2 regions of the Anaerozeibacter quisquiliarum genome follow, and region 2 is predicted to be linked to the other one. Evidence: riboswitches for the same ligand, from Rfam matches in the RefSeq annotation. Region 2 holds a riboswitch; the other holds the start of a gene.
What was found. Region 2 has a riboswitch for cobalamin ahead of ACH6CV_RS03105 (ABC transporter substrate-binding protein). Riboswitches for the same ligand answer to the same signal wherever they lie in the genome.
Positions count from the first base shown of each region.

Region 1: it holds a riboswitch for cobalamin, as region 2 does, so the genes downstream of both, cbiD (cobalt-precorrin-5B (C(1))-methyltransferase CbiD) here and ACH6CV_RS03105 (ABC transporter substrate-binding protein) in region 2, are expected to answer to the same signal.

Region 1 is NZ_JBISDI010000051.1:5,211-11,734, reverse strand. Features, by position in the region: gene cbiE (precorrin-6y C5,15-methyltransferase (decarboxylating) subunit CbiE) at 1-204, opposite strand, end outside; gene cobK (precorrin-6A reductase) at 201-953, opposite strand; gene cobJ (precorrin-3B C(17)-methyltransferase) at 946-1,677, opposite strand; gene ACH6CV_RS16560 (cobalt-precorrin 5A hydrolase) at 1,674-2,681, opposite strand; gene cobM (precorrin-4 C(11)-methyltransferase) at 2,678-3,436, opposite strand; gene cbiD (cobalt-precorrin-5B (C(1))-methyltransferase CbiD) at 3,433-4,575, opposite strand; adenosylcobalamin-variant (AdoCbl-variant) riboswitch at 4,659-4,738, opposite strand; gene ACH6CV_RS16545 (hypothetical protein) at 5,396-6,088, shown strand; gene ACH6CV_RS16540 (gamma-glutamylcyclotransferase family protein) at 6,185-6,524, shown strand, end outside.
Region 2 is NZ_JBISDI010000005.1:19,356-25,879, forward strand. Features, by position in the region: gene ACH6CV_RS03095 (ABC transporter permease) at 1-621, shown strand, start outside; gene ACH6CV_RS03100 (ABC transporter ATP-binding protein) at 632-1,405, shown strand; adenosylcobalamin (AdoCbl) riboswitch at 1,527-1,682, shown strand; gene ACH6CV_RS03105 (ABC transporter substrate-binding protein) at 1,812-2,741, shown strand; gene ACH6CV_RS03110 (FecCD family ABC transporter permease) at 2,725-3,726, shown strand; gene ACH6CV_RS03115 (ABC transporter ATP-binding protein) at 3,947-4,699, shown strand; gene ACH6CV_RS03120 (undecaprenyldiphospho-muramoylpentapeptide beta-N-acetylglucosaminyltransferase) at 4,696-5,763, opposite strand; gene ACH6CV_RS03125 (sugar ABC transporter substrate-binding protein) at 6,021-6,524, shown strand, end outside.

The sequences.
Region 1 (6,524 bases), on a different contig from region 2:
GAAGCGCTCAAGGCCGCTCTTTTCGACAATTTCCCGCACCTTGTCCGGCGCGTACGCGGGATAAACCGGCCTGTCCTCGCGGGGAAACGCGCCCAGCACGCGCGGCGCGCCGAGCAGCGCTTGCGCCCGCTCGACGGCGCGCAGGCCCTCGGCCGTTATCGTCTCCGCCCCCATGCCGATGCCGACGATGGTCACGCTTTTCATCGCTCGCCGCCCTCGATCCTTTTCTTCACTTCCTCCAAGGTAAGCCCCTCTTCCCCGTCGGGGCGCTTCAAAACAGCCACGGTCATTGCGCAGGCGCGCGCCGCCTTAAGCTTTTGCGCGAAGCCGCCCGCCGCGCCCGATTCCTTGGTGACGAGTATGCCGGCCCCCGCCGCGCGGAACATGGCGATGTTGAGTTCCTCCGAAAACGGCCCCTGCATGCAGATGATGTGCGCCGCGGGGAAGCCCGCCCGGCGGCAGGCGGCCAGCCCCTCTTCAAAGGGCAAAATGCGCAGCCAGACGCGGCGCTCGAATTCCGCCACGGCGGTGAGCGCCTCGGCCTCCTTCGCCCCGAGCGCGGAAAAAACTATACCATCGACGGCGTTGAGCCAGGCAATCAGCGCCTCCACCGTGTCGAAGGTCCGGTAGCCGTCCCCCGCGGCGCGCTCGCGCCGCACGCGCAGGTACTCGACGCCCGCGCTTTCGCAGGCGGCACGGATGTTGCGGCTCACGGCGTCCGCGTAGGGGTGCGTCGCGTCGATTGCGAGGCGCGCGCCGCGCCGCGCCATCAGCGCGGCCATCGCGCCCTCGTCCAGCCGCCCCCTGTGCACCTCCACGCTGCCGCCCGCATCCAGCAGCGACTCCCCGTATTCGGTCGCCACGCAGATGAGCGCGGGGATGTTTCGCGCCTTCAACAGGGCGGCCAGCTCGCGGCCCTCGCTCGTGCCGCCGAACAGCACGATCTCAGTCAAGGCGATACCCCCTCGGCGTCACCATCCTGCCCGCGATTGCCCGCGTATCGGCGCTTCCGATGAACACGGTGGTGAACATGTCGACCGAGGCATCGCGAAGCGCCGCAAGCGTCATCAGCGCCTTTCCCTCCCCTTCGCGAGCGATGTTGCGCACCAGGCCGCACAGCGTGTCGGGCGATTTGTGCCGCAGCAACACGTCGCAGGCCCTTTTGAGATAATCCGCCCGCTTTTTGCTCGACGGGTTATAGAGCGCGATGCAAAAATCCCCCTCGGCGGCGCAGGCGAGGCGCTTTTCGATCAATGCCCAGGGCGTGAGCAGATCGGAGAGGCTGATGACGGCGAAGTCGTGCGTCAGCGGCGCGCCCAGGATGGCCGCGCCCGCCAGCGCCGCCGTGACGCCGGGGACGATCTCGATTTCCACATTGGGGTATGCCCCGCTCAGTTCCAGCACGAGTCCCGCCATGCCATAGACGCCGGCGTCGCCGCTGCAAACGACCGCCACGGTCCTGCCCTCGGCGGCCAGCGCCAGCGCCTTTTTGCAGCGCTCCGTTTCGCTGCGCATCGGCGTGGCAAAGGTCGGCTTTTCGGGGAAGAGGGGCCCGATCAGCTCGATGTATGTCGTGTAACCCACGACGATGTCCGCCCGCTCGATGGCACAGCGGCAGGCGGCTGTCATTCCCTCGGCGTCGCCGGGGCCGATGCCGACGACAAACAGCTTACTCATGCCCTCGCTCCCTCGCCGAAGCGCAGCGCGTACGGCTCGACGGCAAGCGCCATGGTCACGCCGTTGCCCGCGTTTTTTCCCGACAGCAGCACGCCACCCTCGCCGCAGCCCAGCACGGCGCTGCGCTCGCATACATTGTCGATGCCCGTCACCGACCTTACGAAGGCGGAACCCTCGAATTTGCCGGGAACGGCCGCCAGTTCCTCCGCCGAGAACGTGCGGTAGGGCAGCGCGCGGCGGCGGCAAAACGCCACAATGCCGGGCTCGTTCGCCTTCAAATCGATGCTGCACACCCGCGCGACGGCGGCGCTCAGGCAGCGAGCCTTGTCCAGCATCATCGAAAAGGCGCATTCGATAACCTCCGCATTCACACCCTTTTTGCAGCCGACGCCGAGCGCGACCACGGGCGGCACGAGGCGCAGCGCCTCTGCCCTGCCGCCCATGCGATGGGTCACGAGGATGTCGGCCGGGCCGTCGGTCAGTTCGATCCCATCGGGCAGCGCGCCCTCGACGGGGAATTCGCTTTTGAGCGTTACGGTTGCGCCCGAGAGCAGGCGCGCGGACACCCGCTTGATGCGCTCGGGGTTTTCAATCGCGAGCCCCCGCCGCCTCGCCCAGCTGTCCACGGCGAATATGCCGTGCACGTCGGTGGCGGTGGTGACGACGGGGATGGCGTCGAGGAGCCGAGCGACCTTCACCGCCAGCTCGTTCGCGCCGCCCAAATGCCCCGAGAGCAGCGAGACGGCGTACGTGCCCAGCTCGTCCGCCACGACCACGGCGGGGTCGGTCGCCTTGCTTTGGATATGGGGCGCGATCGCGCGCACGGCGAGGCCCGCCGAGCCGATGAACACGAGCGCGTCGTCCGACGAGAAATGCGCCCGCGTCCACGCCGCCAGCGCGCCGTCGCCGCAGCGCTCCGCCGCGGTGCCGTCGCCGAGCAGCCCCGCCAGCCGCTCGCCCAGCGCCAGGCCCCTTTCGCTGAAGGCGAGGATGCCCACCCTCATGGCTCAGTCCCCTGCCGGAAGGCGGTGGTGAACGCGGGATCGTAGAGCTTGGAAAGCTCGTAATCGCCGCCCAGGAAGTCGCCCACGGTGATGAGCGCATGGCAGGAGACGCCGCTCTCCACGGCCGCGCGGCGGAGCGTCCCCACGGTGCAGCGCACCACCTTTTCATCGGGCCAGCTCGCCCGGTAGACGATGGCGGCGGGCGTTTCGGGCGCATAGCCGCCCGCGAGCAGCTCCGCCTGCAAATCCTCGGTCAGCCCCGCGCTCAAGAAGATCACCATCGTGGCGCGATGCGCGGCCAGGCTTCGGATGCGCTCGCGCTCCGGCACCGGCGTCCTGCCCGCCATGCGCGTGATGACGACGCTCTGGCTGACGGCGGGCAGCGTGTATTCGGCCTTGAGCGCCGCCGCCGCGCCGCAAAAGCTCGACACGCCGGGGCAGACCTCGAAGGCGATGCCCAGCGCCTCGAGCCGGTCCATCTGCTCGCGGATCGCGCCGTAGAGGCAGGGGTCGCCGGTGTGCAGCCGCACGGTCGCCTTGCCCGAGCGCTCCATGCGCTCCATCACCGAGATCACCTCGTCCAGCGTCATCGCGGCGCTGTTGAACACCGCGCAATCGCGCTTCGCGTAGTCCAGCAGCGCGGGGCTCACCAGCGAGCCCGCGTAGATGATCGCGTCGGCCTTATGCAAAAGCGCCGCGCCCCGCACCGTAATCAGATCCGCCGCGCCGCAGCCCGCGCCCACAAAGTAGATCATGCGCCTTTCCTCCAAATATGCATCAGCGCTTCGGCGTTGTCGCTTTGCGCCAGCACGCCGCCCAGGTCGCCCGCGTTCGTAAAGCAGAGGTAGCCGATTTCAATCCCCTCGGGCACGCGCCGCCGCAGCGTGGCCTCGATGCGCGCGCCGAGGATGTTCATCGTCCGTTCGAGCAGCCCCGCGCCGCGCAGCAGCGCAAGCGCCGCGTCCGCCGTGACGCAGGCGGCGATTTCGCGCAGCAGCGTAAGCTCCGCGCCCGCCTCCAGCGCGCAGGCGATCAGCGTCTCCATGCGCCCGTCGCCGTTCGCGGAGTGGGTGTTGGTGATGCCAAGGCCCAGCTTGACCAGCTTGCCGATATGACCGATCAGCAGGATGCGCCGGAAGCCGAGCTCCACGGCGGCGTCGATGGCGTCGCCGATGAAGTTCGAGCAGGCGATGTGCGCCTCCATCGGCAGCCCCAGCGTTTCGGCCGCGAAGGCCTGCCCGTAGTTGCCGGGCGTGAGCAGCACGCGCTGCGCGCCCGTGGCCGCGAGCTGGCGCAGCTCCAGCCGGACGGTGTCGACGAGCGCGGCGTTGCTCATGGGCTCCACGATGCCGGTCGTGCCGATGATGGAGATGCCGCCCTCGATGCCCATGCGCGGGTTGAAGGTGCGCCGGGCCAGCTCTTCCCCGCCCGGCACGCAGATGCGCACGCAGATGCCGCCCGCGTAGCCGCAAGCCGCACACACCGATTCCACGGCCTCGACGATCATCCGGCGCGGGGTGGAGTTGATGGCCGCCTCGCCCACGCCTTGGTCGAGGCCGGGCTTCGTCACGCGCCCCACGCCCTGCCCGCCCTCGATGCGCACGCCCGCGGGGATCTTTTCGACCTGCGCGTAGACGAGCATGCCGCCCGTCACGTCGGGATCGTCGCCGCCGTCCTTGCGGATGGCGCAGCGGGCGAAACGCGCATCGACGTGCGCGTCGAGCACGTCGATGCTCAGCAGTATCCCCTTGGGGGTGGGCAGCGACACGCAGGCAACGCGCTCGCCCGACAGCAGCATGCGCGTGGCGGCCTTGGCCGCGGCCGCGGCGCAGGCGCCCGTCGTGTAGCCGCATCGAAGCAGCCTGCCCCCCACGTTTTTGCGCGGCGATTCCATCAAAAAAGCCTCCGGCGCAGGCCGAAGGTCAGCAAGGAGACGCATAACATCTCAAGCCATATCCTTCGGTGTCCGCAAAGAATATGCAACATGGCGATCCGGCTGTAACGGCAACGCACTTGCGAGGGAATTTCACCCTGCTTCCCCATTCAGTTGTCCGCCGCGCGGGTCGCCCCGCCGGCCACTTAATACTACCCTTCTGGATCGGTTTTGTCAAGCGAGGCGGGCGATTGCGAGGGGGCGGGAGCGGTTCGGGCCGTCAATAGAATTTAGTATAGCATGCAGTACGGTTTCAGAAACAGCAGTGTAAATTCCTTAGCAACCACTCGGTTTGTATAAGTTAAAATGGAATAATGCGGGGGGGCATAGCTCGGCTGGTAGCGCGCTACGTCCGCATCGTAGAGGTCAGGGGTTCGAATCCCCTAAGCTACACCAAAAATGAAACCATCTATTGATAAACTCGATAGATGGTTTTTCCTTTGCCAGAAACCCAGCAAACAAAGGCTTTTCAGGCATTGGGCTTTCTAATTGTATCATTTTATGACAGCCAAAATGCAGGCTCCGTGCAGCCGTCGGGATTCGAACTCACCCTGTTTTTCGGCTGCTTTTCAGGGGAATCGTCAAATTTGCACACTCCTTTTCGGCCAAAGGTGTTCAAATAGCACGATTCTACTTTGGCAAAAAGGTGCCCCCGCTGACGCACCAAAAAGGCGCGTGAGAGGCGTGGTTTTGTTGACAATATGTTCATCCGACGTTAGAATAATAAGGCCACCAGTTATGGAGTTCTATAACCAACAGTTCACGAAATGAGGGGAACAGAGTGATGAGAAGAAAAATACCAAACAACGAACCGCCGCGATATAAGCGCGATCCGCTCGGCCGACGGATCGAAATCCTGAGGCTTCTTCACGGAAAGAAGATGAGAACCGCCGAGATTGCTGAGTGCTTTAAGCCCGGTTGCGATCAATCATACATTCGGACGATTCAGCGAGATCTCGAAGACTTGCGTGATGGAATCAATGTTTTGGGCACAACCATCCGGATTGAGGAAACCACAGAAAGCCATTCGTTGAAGTCATACCAATCCACCGTTCATCCGATTTTTCTTGCGCTCAATCTGACTGAGCTTACCGCCTTACTAAAGCTGCTCGAAGAGCGCGTGGACGATCCCGTGTATGGCGGTATCTTTGAAAGCATATACAACCAGCTGACGGATTACGCGGAGGAAAGAGTAATTCCACTTCTGGGCAGGCGTCACGTTCGAGGAAACGCGACCGCGAACCGATTGGATCAAGAGTATGTTCACACGATCCACTATCTATTGAAAAGCCAAACGGAGGTTGACATCACCTATACAACGCGAGACGGCGACCGAATCACGCGGAAGTGTATGGTACGGCGCTACGATGATCTGAGGCAAACGTTGGCTTTCCGTAATATCCAGGCAAATTGCACAGTCGAGAGGCCGCTTGCCGAGATTGAGATCGATTGGAGCCAAGTAGCGTACCGATGAAACTCGACAATTAAGTGACACGATCCGGCGTTATAGATGTGCGATAATACAGTCATGGCGATCCAAAAATATAATCAAGAGAAGGAGACATCAGCCATGACGAACAGCAACTCCGTATCCAACGTCCGCTTCCGACGCTTTCCCACCGACAGGCCGAACCTTGAGTCATTCGAACACACCCTCAAGAATCTGCACGATGCTGTTGAGGATCCCGCGCTTGCCACCCCTGACTACTTGACAGAACTCGCTGCTTTCCAAGACAACGAAGGGTTTTTCGGCGTTGTCGACAGCAGCAGGCTCGAAAGCGATTGCCGTGTTGCGTATCGCTACATGCCGACCTATATGGCGGCGGCGATCTTCATACGAGCATACCTTGCTGCCGCGGGTGCAGAACAAGCCCATAAATACCGCGCAATCTTGGAGAAGGCGCTTCCCG
Region 2 (6,524 bases):
ACGATGACGGCGCTGCTCACGGTCAACCTGTTGGTCACCGGCAAGCAGTCGGTGCTCTACATCAACAAGCTGCCCACGATTTTCACGGACGGGCCGGTGACCTGGCTGCCCGAGGCGTTCGCGCCCTATCGGCGGGTGATCGTGCTGGCCGTCGTGGTCGCGGCCGTCAAGCTGATTATGGATTGGTTCTTCAAGACGCGCATCGGACTGATGCTGCGCGCGGCGGGCAGCAACTTGCAGTACGTGACGGCGCAGGCGGTCAACCCGGGGCTGGTGAAGATCCTGGGGCTGACGCTTGCCAATGGGCTGACGGCACTGTCGGGCAGCGTGCTGGCCCAGCAGGCGCGCTCGGCCTCGGTCACCAGCGGCGCGGGCATGGTGGTCATGGGGCTGGCGTCGGTCATCATCGGCACCACGCTCTTGGGCAAGGTGCGCGGCGTTATGCCCACCACGCAGGTGATCGCGGGCGCGGTCGTGTACAAGGCCTGCCTCGCGGTGGCGACGCTGCTTCGGATCGACACGGTCTACTTGAAGCTGCTGATGAGCGCGCTGTTTGTGGTGGCGCTGGTCGCCGGCCGCGCGCTCGATCGGAAGGGAGGCAAGCGCCATGCCCATGGATAGCAACGCGTGCCTGGTCGAGATGAGAAACATCATCCAAATCTATAATGAAGGTACGCCCGACGAGGCCACGCTGTTCGACGGCTTCAACCTGTCGATCGCGCGGGGCGACTTTGTGTCGGTGGTGGGCTCGAACGGCTCGGGCAAGACCACGATGCTGAACATCCTGTGCGGTTCGCTGCCGCTTACGGGCGGGCGCGTGCGCGTGAACGGGCGCGACGTGACCGACCTTGCCGAGCACAGGCGTGCGCGGATGCTGGGCCGGGTGTTTCAGGACCCGTCGAAGGGCACCTGCGCGCAACTGACCGTGCTCGAGAACATGGCGCTGGCCGACAACAAGAATCAGCCCTACAACCTGCGCCGGGGCGTCAACCGCCGGCGGATCGACGCCTATCGCGCGATGCTCGAGCCGCTGGGGCTGGGCCTCGAGAACCGCCTGGGTCAGCAGGTGGGCAGCATGTCGGGCGGTCAGCGCCAGGCGCTGGCGCTGCTGCTGTCCACGATGACGCCGATCGAGCTGCTGGTGCTCGACGAGCACACCGCCGCGCTCGACCCGCGCGCGGCCGACACCGTGATGGAGCTGACGCAGAAGCTGATCGTGGGAAAGGGGTTGACGGCGCTCATGGTCACCCACAACCTGCGCTATGCGGTGGGCTACGGCAACCGCCTCCTGATGATGCATCAGGGCCGCGCCGTGATCGACGCCGCGGGCGGGGAGCGCGCGCGCTACACGATGGACGACCTGCTCAGGACCTTCAACGAAATCAGCGTCGAGTGCGGTAATTGATGCCGACACGCACATCCGTTGTGAAGAATGGGATCACAAAACGGCTGTTCGGGGCCCATTGCTCTGCGCGCGCGGCCTTCAAACTTGACAGCGCCCGCCGCGCGTGGTATGATAAACCCGTAGACAGATAGATGCGCGCATGATCCGGGGAACGGGGTGAAAATCCCCGGCAGACCCGCTACTGTGAGGAGCTTGGGCAGACGCCCGGCTTTAAGTCAGATCACCGGCCCACGCGCGGGCGCACAGCAACGCCTTCGATGCTAAGGCGGCGCCGCCCACCCATTCGCGTGCAAGGGCCGGTGATTTGCCGTTCCCCTGCGCCGAAACCGGCATGGCGTCGCCGCATGGTCGTTTGACCGTGCGGCGTTTGTGTGTAAAGAACACCGCTGGAAAGGAAGGAAAACCCATGAAGAAGCTGTTCTGCCTGATGTTCACGCTGCTGCTGGCCACGGCAAATGCGCTGGCCATGCCCGCCGAAGACCGGGCGGGCAATCCGCTCGACCTTAAGGCCGCGCCCGCGCGCGTGATCTCGCTCGCGCCCGCGACCACGCAGGTGATCGTCGAGCTGGGCCTGAAAGACCGCCTGGTGGCCGTCGATACGTACAGCCCGTCGCAGGCGGAGGGCGTTTCCGAGCTGCCCCAGTTCGATATGATGCACCCCGACTGCGAGGCCATGGCCGAGCTTGCGCCCGACCTGGTGCTGGTCAGCGCCATGAGCTACGAGGGCGGCGGCGATCCGTTCACGGCGCTGCGGACGCTCGGCATCACGGTGGCGGTGATCCCGTCGAGCGACAGCGTGGCCGGCGTGGCCGAGGACGTGCGCTTCATCGCACGGATCATGGGTGCGGAAGAGTCCGGCGAGGCGTTGACCCGCGGCATGCTGGACACCGTCGAGGCCGTCCGCGCGATCGGAGAAGCCATCCCCGAAGCCGAGCGCAAGTCGGTGATGTTTGAGATCGGCGCGCTGCCCTACCTGTACAGCTTCGGCAGCGGCACCTTCCTGAACGAGTTGATCGAGCTCATGGGCGCGCGCAATGTGTTTGCCGATCAGCAGGACTGGATTTCTGTGAGCGAGGAATCAGCGGTTGAGGCCAACCCCGACGTAATCCTGACCTCGGTCAGCTACATCGACGACGCGGTCGGCGAGATTCTGGGCCGCGCGGGCTGGGGCGAAGTGAGCGCGATCAAGGGAGGGCAGGTGTTCTACATCGACAACACCGCGAGTTCCTTGCCCAACCACCACATCGCCGACGCGCTGGTCGAGATGGCGAGGCGGGTGTACCCCGACCGGTACGCGGCGTTCGACGCGCCCTTGCTGAATGAAGACGCCGCATAAGGTACTGCTGGCGCTGGCGGTGGCGCTTGTTGCGCTGGCGTTCGGCGTCGCCGTGGGCAGCGCGTCCATCCACCCGATGGACGCGCTGCGGGTGCTTGTCGGGCGGGGCGAGGCGGTCAGCGGGGTGGCGCGCTCGATCCTTATAAAGATACGCCTGCCGCGCGTGCTGATGGCCTTTTGCGTGGGCGCGGCGCTGTCGATGAGCGGCACGGTGATGCAGTCGGTGCTGCGCAATGCCCTGGCCTCGTCCTATACGCTGGGCGTGTCGTCGGGCGCGTCGCTGGGCGCGGCGCTGAGCATCCTTCTGGGGCTGTCGGGGCTGTTTGTCCGGCCGCTGATGGGCTTTGCGTTCGGCATGGCGACGGTGCTGCTGGCGATGGGTCTGACCGCCGCGCTCGACCACAGTATGGAGGGCAACACCATCGTGCTGGTGGGCATGGTGTTCTCGCTGTTCGTCAACGCCGTGCTGACGCTGATTACCGCGCTGTCAAGCGAGCACCTCAAGGAATTGGTGTTCTGGCAGATGGGTTCGTTCGCCGGACGCGGCTACGCGCAGGTCGCGGTGATGGCGGCGGTGAGCGCCGTGACGATGCTGGCGCTCATGGGCTACGCCTGGGAGATGGATTTGATGACCTTCGGCGACGAGCAGGCCGAGAGCACGGGCGTGGCGATCCGGCGGATCAAGTGGACGCTGATCGCGCTGGGCGCGCTGCAGACCGGCGTCGCGGTCGCCTTCACCGGCACGGTCGGCTTCATCGACCTGATCGCGCCCCACCTGGTGCGTCGGGTGTTCGGCGCGCGGCACCGGATCGTGCTGCCGATGGCGGCGCTGCTGGGCGGCGCGTTCATGGTGCTGTGCGACCTGGCGGCGCGCACCGTACTGGCCCCGATCGAGCTGCCGGTGGGCGCGGTGACCGCGCTCGTGGGCGCGCCGTTCTTCACCCATGTATACTTTTCGCGCCGAAGGCGCGTCACGCACATCTGACTGCGTCCATATGCGCGTGAGTTGGGGAACGGGGAAACCGGATTGCTGAAAACCCTGCGAGGTATTCTAGGCGCAATCCGGCAGCATGAATCGATTCCGAGCCGGGCGGGCAGGCTCGCCCTACGCCGGGATCCATTTGCACCGGCGCAAATGATTGAACATGAAGGGCTGCGGCACTCCAAACCTCCCGGAGAGGGGGTTGGTCGGAGGAGGGGATAGCTTGCTCGAGATACAACACCTGAGCGCCGGGTACGCGGGCGTGCCGGTGGTCAAGGATGTGTCGTTTGGCGTCAGGATGGGGGAGAGCGCGTGCGTATTGGGCCCCAACGGCTGCGGAAAGACCACGCTGTTGCGCGCGATCGCGCGGCTGATTCCCTTTACCGGCGAGGTCAGGATCGGCGGGCAGGACATCAAGACGCTTACGCGGCGGGAACTTGCGCGCGAGGTGGCGGTGATGAGCCAGGTGAGCACATTGCACTTCGCCTACTCGGTCTACGATACCGTGATGATGGGCCGCTATCTTAACGCGCGGGCGCTGGGCGGCGCGGGCCGGGCCGACCGGGCGGTGGTCGAAGGGTGCCTCAAGGCGATCGGGCTGTGGGACATCCGCGAGCAGCCGATCGACGCTTTGTCGGGCGGTCAGTTGCAGCGGGTGTTCCTCGCCAAGGCGCTGGCGCAGCAGCCGCGCGTGATCCTGCTCGACGAGCCGACCAACCACCTGGACATAAAGTGCCAGATGGAGCTGATCGAGTATTTGAAGGATTGGATGACAAGCGGCGAGCACGCGGTGATCGGGGTGTTCCACGACGTCAACCTGGCGCTGACGCTGGCCGAGCGGCTGATCTTCATGAAGGAGGGCCGGGTGGCGGGCCAAGGCGCGTTCCCCGACGTGGCCGAGCCCGCCTTCCTCGAAGGCGTGTACGGCATGGACGTGGCCGGATATATGCGTAGGTCGCTTAAGCGGTGGGGTTAGACTTTCGCGTACTCCTCAATGTATTTCAACACCCCCGCCATGCCGTCGCCCGAGGGCTCGCGCTCCATGGCGTCGATCAGGCTGCCGCGCTCCTTGTAGACCTCGATCACGCGCGAGGCCAGCACGTCGGGCGTCATGTCCTCCTGCATCAGCACGCGCGCCAGGCCCCGCTGCTCGAACGAGCGGGCGTTCATGACCTGGTCGCCCCGGCTGGCCGACAGCGGGTAGGGAATCAGCAGCGAGGGCTTGTTGAGCGCCAAAATCTCGCTTAAGGTATTGGAGCCCGCGCGGGAAATCAGCACGTCGGCCACCGCGTAGGCATGGGATATTTCATGGTTTAGATATTCTTTCTGGCAGTAGCCGGGCGTGCCCTCGAGCGAGGCGTCCAGGTTGCCCGCGCCGCACAGGTGCAGCACCTGGAAGCAGTCGAGGAGTTTTGGCAGCGCCAGGCGCAGCGCGCGGTTGACCGACTGCGCGCCGGTCGAGCCGCCCACCACCATCAGCACCGGGCGGCCGCTTTGAAAGCCGAACAGCTTGCGCCCGGCCTCGCGGTTGCCCTTGAATAGCTCGGGCCTAAGCGGCGTGCCCACGGCCACGCCCTTCTTGCCCGCCAGCCGCGCGGCTTCGGGGAAGGTGCACAGCAGCTTTTTGGCAAACGGCGCCGACAGGCGGTTGGCGAGCCCCGGCGTCATGTCGGATTCGTGGATCAGCACCGGCACCTTGCGCATACGCGCGCCGTAGACCACTGGCACCGACACGAATCCGCCCTTGGCAAACACGATCGCGGGCGCAATGCGCTTCATGAGCGCGGCGGCCTGAAACACGCCCTGGATCACGCGAAACGGATCGGTCAGGTTGCGGATGTCGGCGTAGCGGCGCAGCTTACCCACCTTGATGGCGTGATAGGTCACGCCCGGCAGTTGAGAGACCAGCTTGCGCTCGATCCCGTCCTCCGAGCCGATGTAATGCACTTCCCAGCCGTCCCGTTGAAGCGGCGGGATCAGGGCCAGGTTGGGCGTGACATGCCCCGCCGTGCCTCCGCCGGTCAACACGATGCGCTTCATCCAATTTCCTCCATACGACCTGCTCTCCCGCAAGATTATACCACGCTGCGCGCAAAAATGCTTTATGAAGAAGTAAAATGCGGGGGCAATCGCGCCCTGCCGCAGCGGATCACAATTGCTTCGGAATCTGCCGATCGATATCGTAAAATATTGGGCATACCGTCGTAAAAATGTACCAACTCAAGCGGTTGACAGGCGGGCGACCGGTCGATATACTGGAAAAAGGTGGAAACCAATCATTGAGGAGGTATTGCCCTATGAAGAAGCTGACCTGTCTCTTCCTCGTGTTTCTGATGATGCCGGCCGCGGCGTTGGCCGCCGAGATCGGGTTTTTGCCGCCGGCCATGACCAGCCCCTTCTATGCCAGTTGCATCGAGGGCGCGAAGCCGGTGGCCGAGGCCTTCGGCTACGAGCTGTTAATCATGGCGCCGCCCTCGGAGGACGACTACGCCACCCAGATGTCGATGATGGAGGACATGATTACACGCGGCGTCAAGGGCATCGCGGTGTGCGGCATCAACCTGGACGCGCTGATCCCCGGTATCAAGAAGGCCAACGAGGCCGGTATCCCGGTGGTCATGTTCAACACGATCACCGAGCTCTCCGGCGTCGAGGTGTACGCCTACTCGGGCTACAATCAGTACAATGGCGGCGGCAAGATCGCCGACTGGGTCAACGAAAAGACGGGCGGCAAGGCCGTGGTCGCGATCATCGAGGGCCTGCCGAGCGACTACACCACCCAGCGCATGGGCGGATTCATC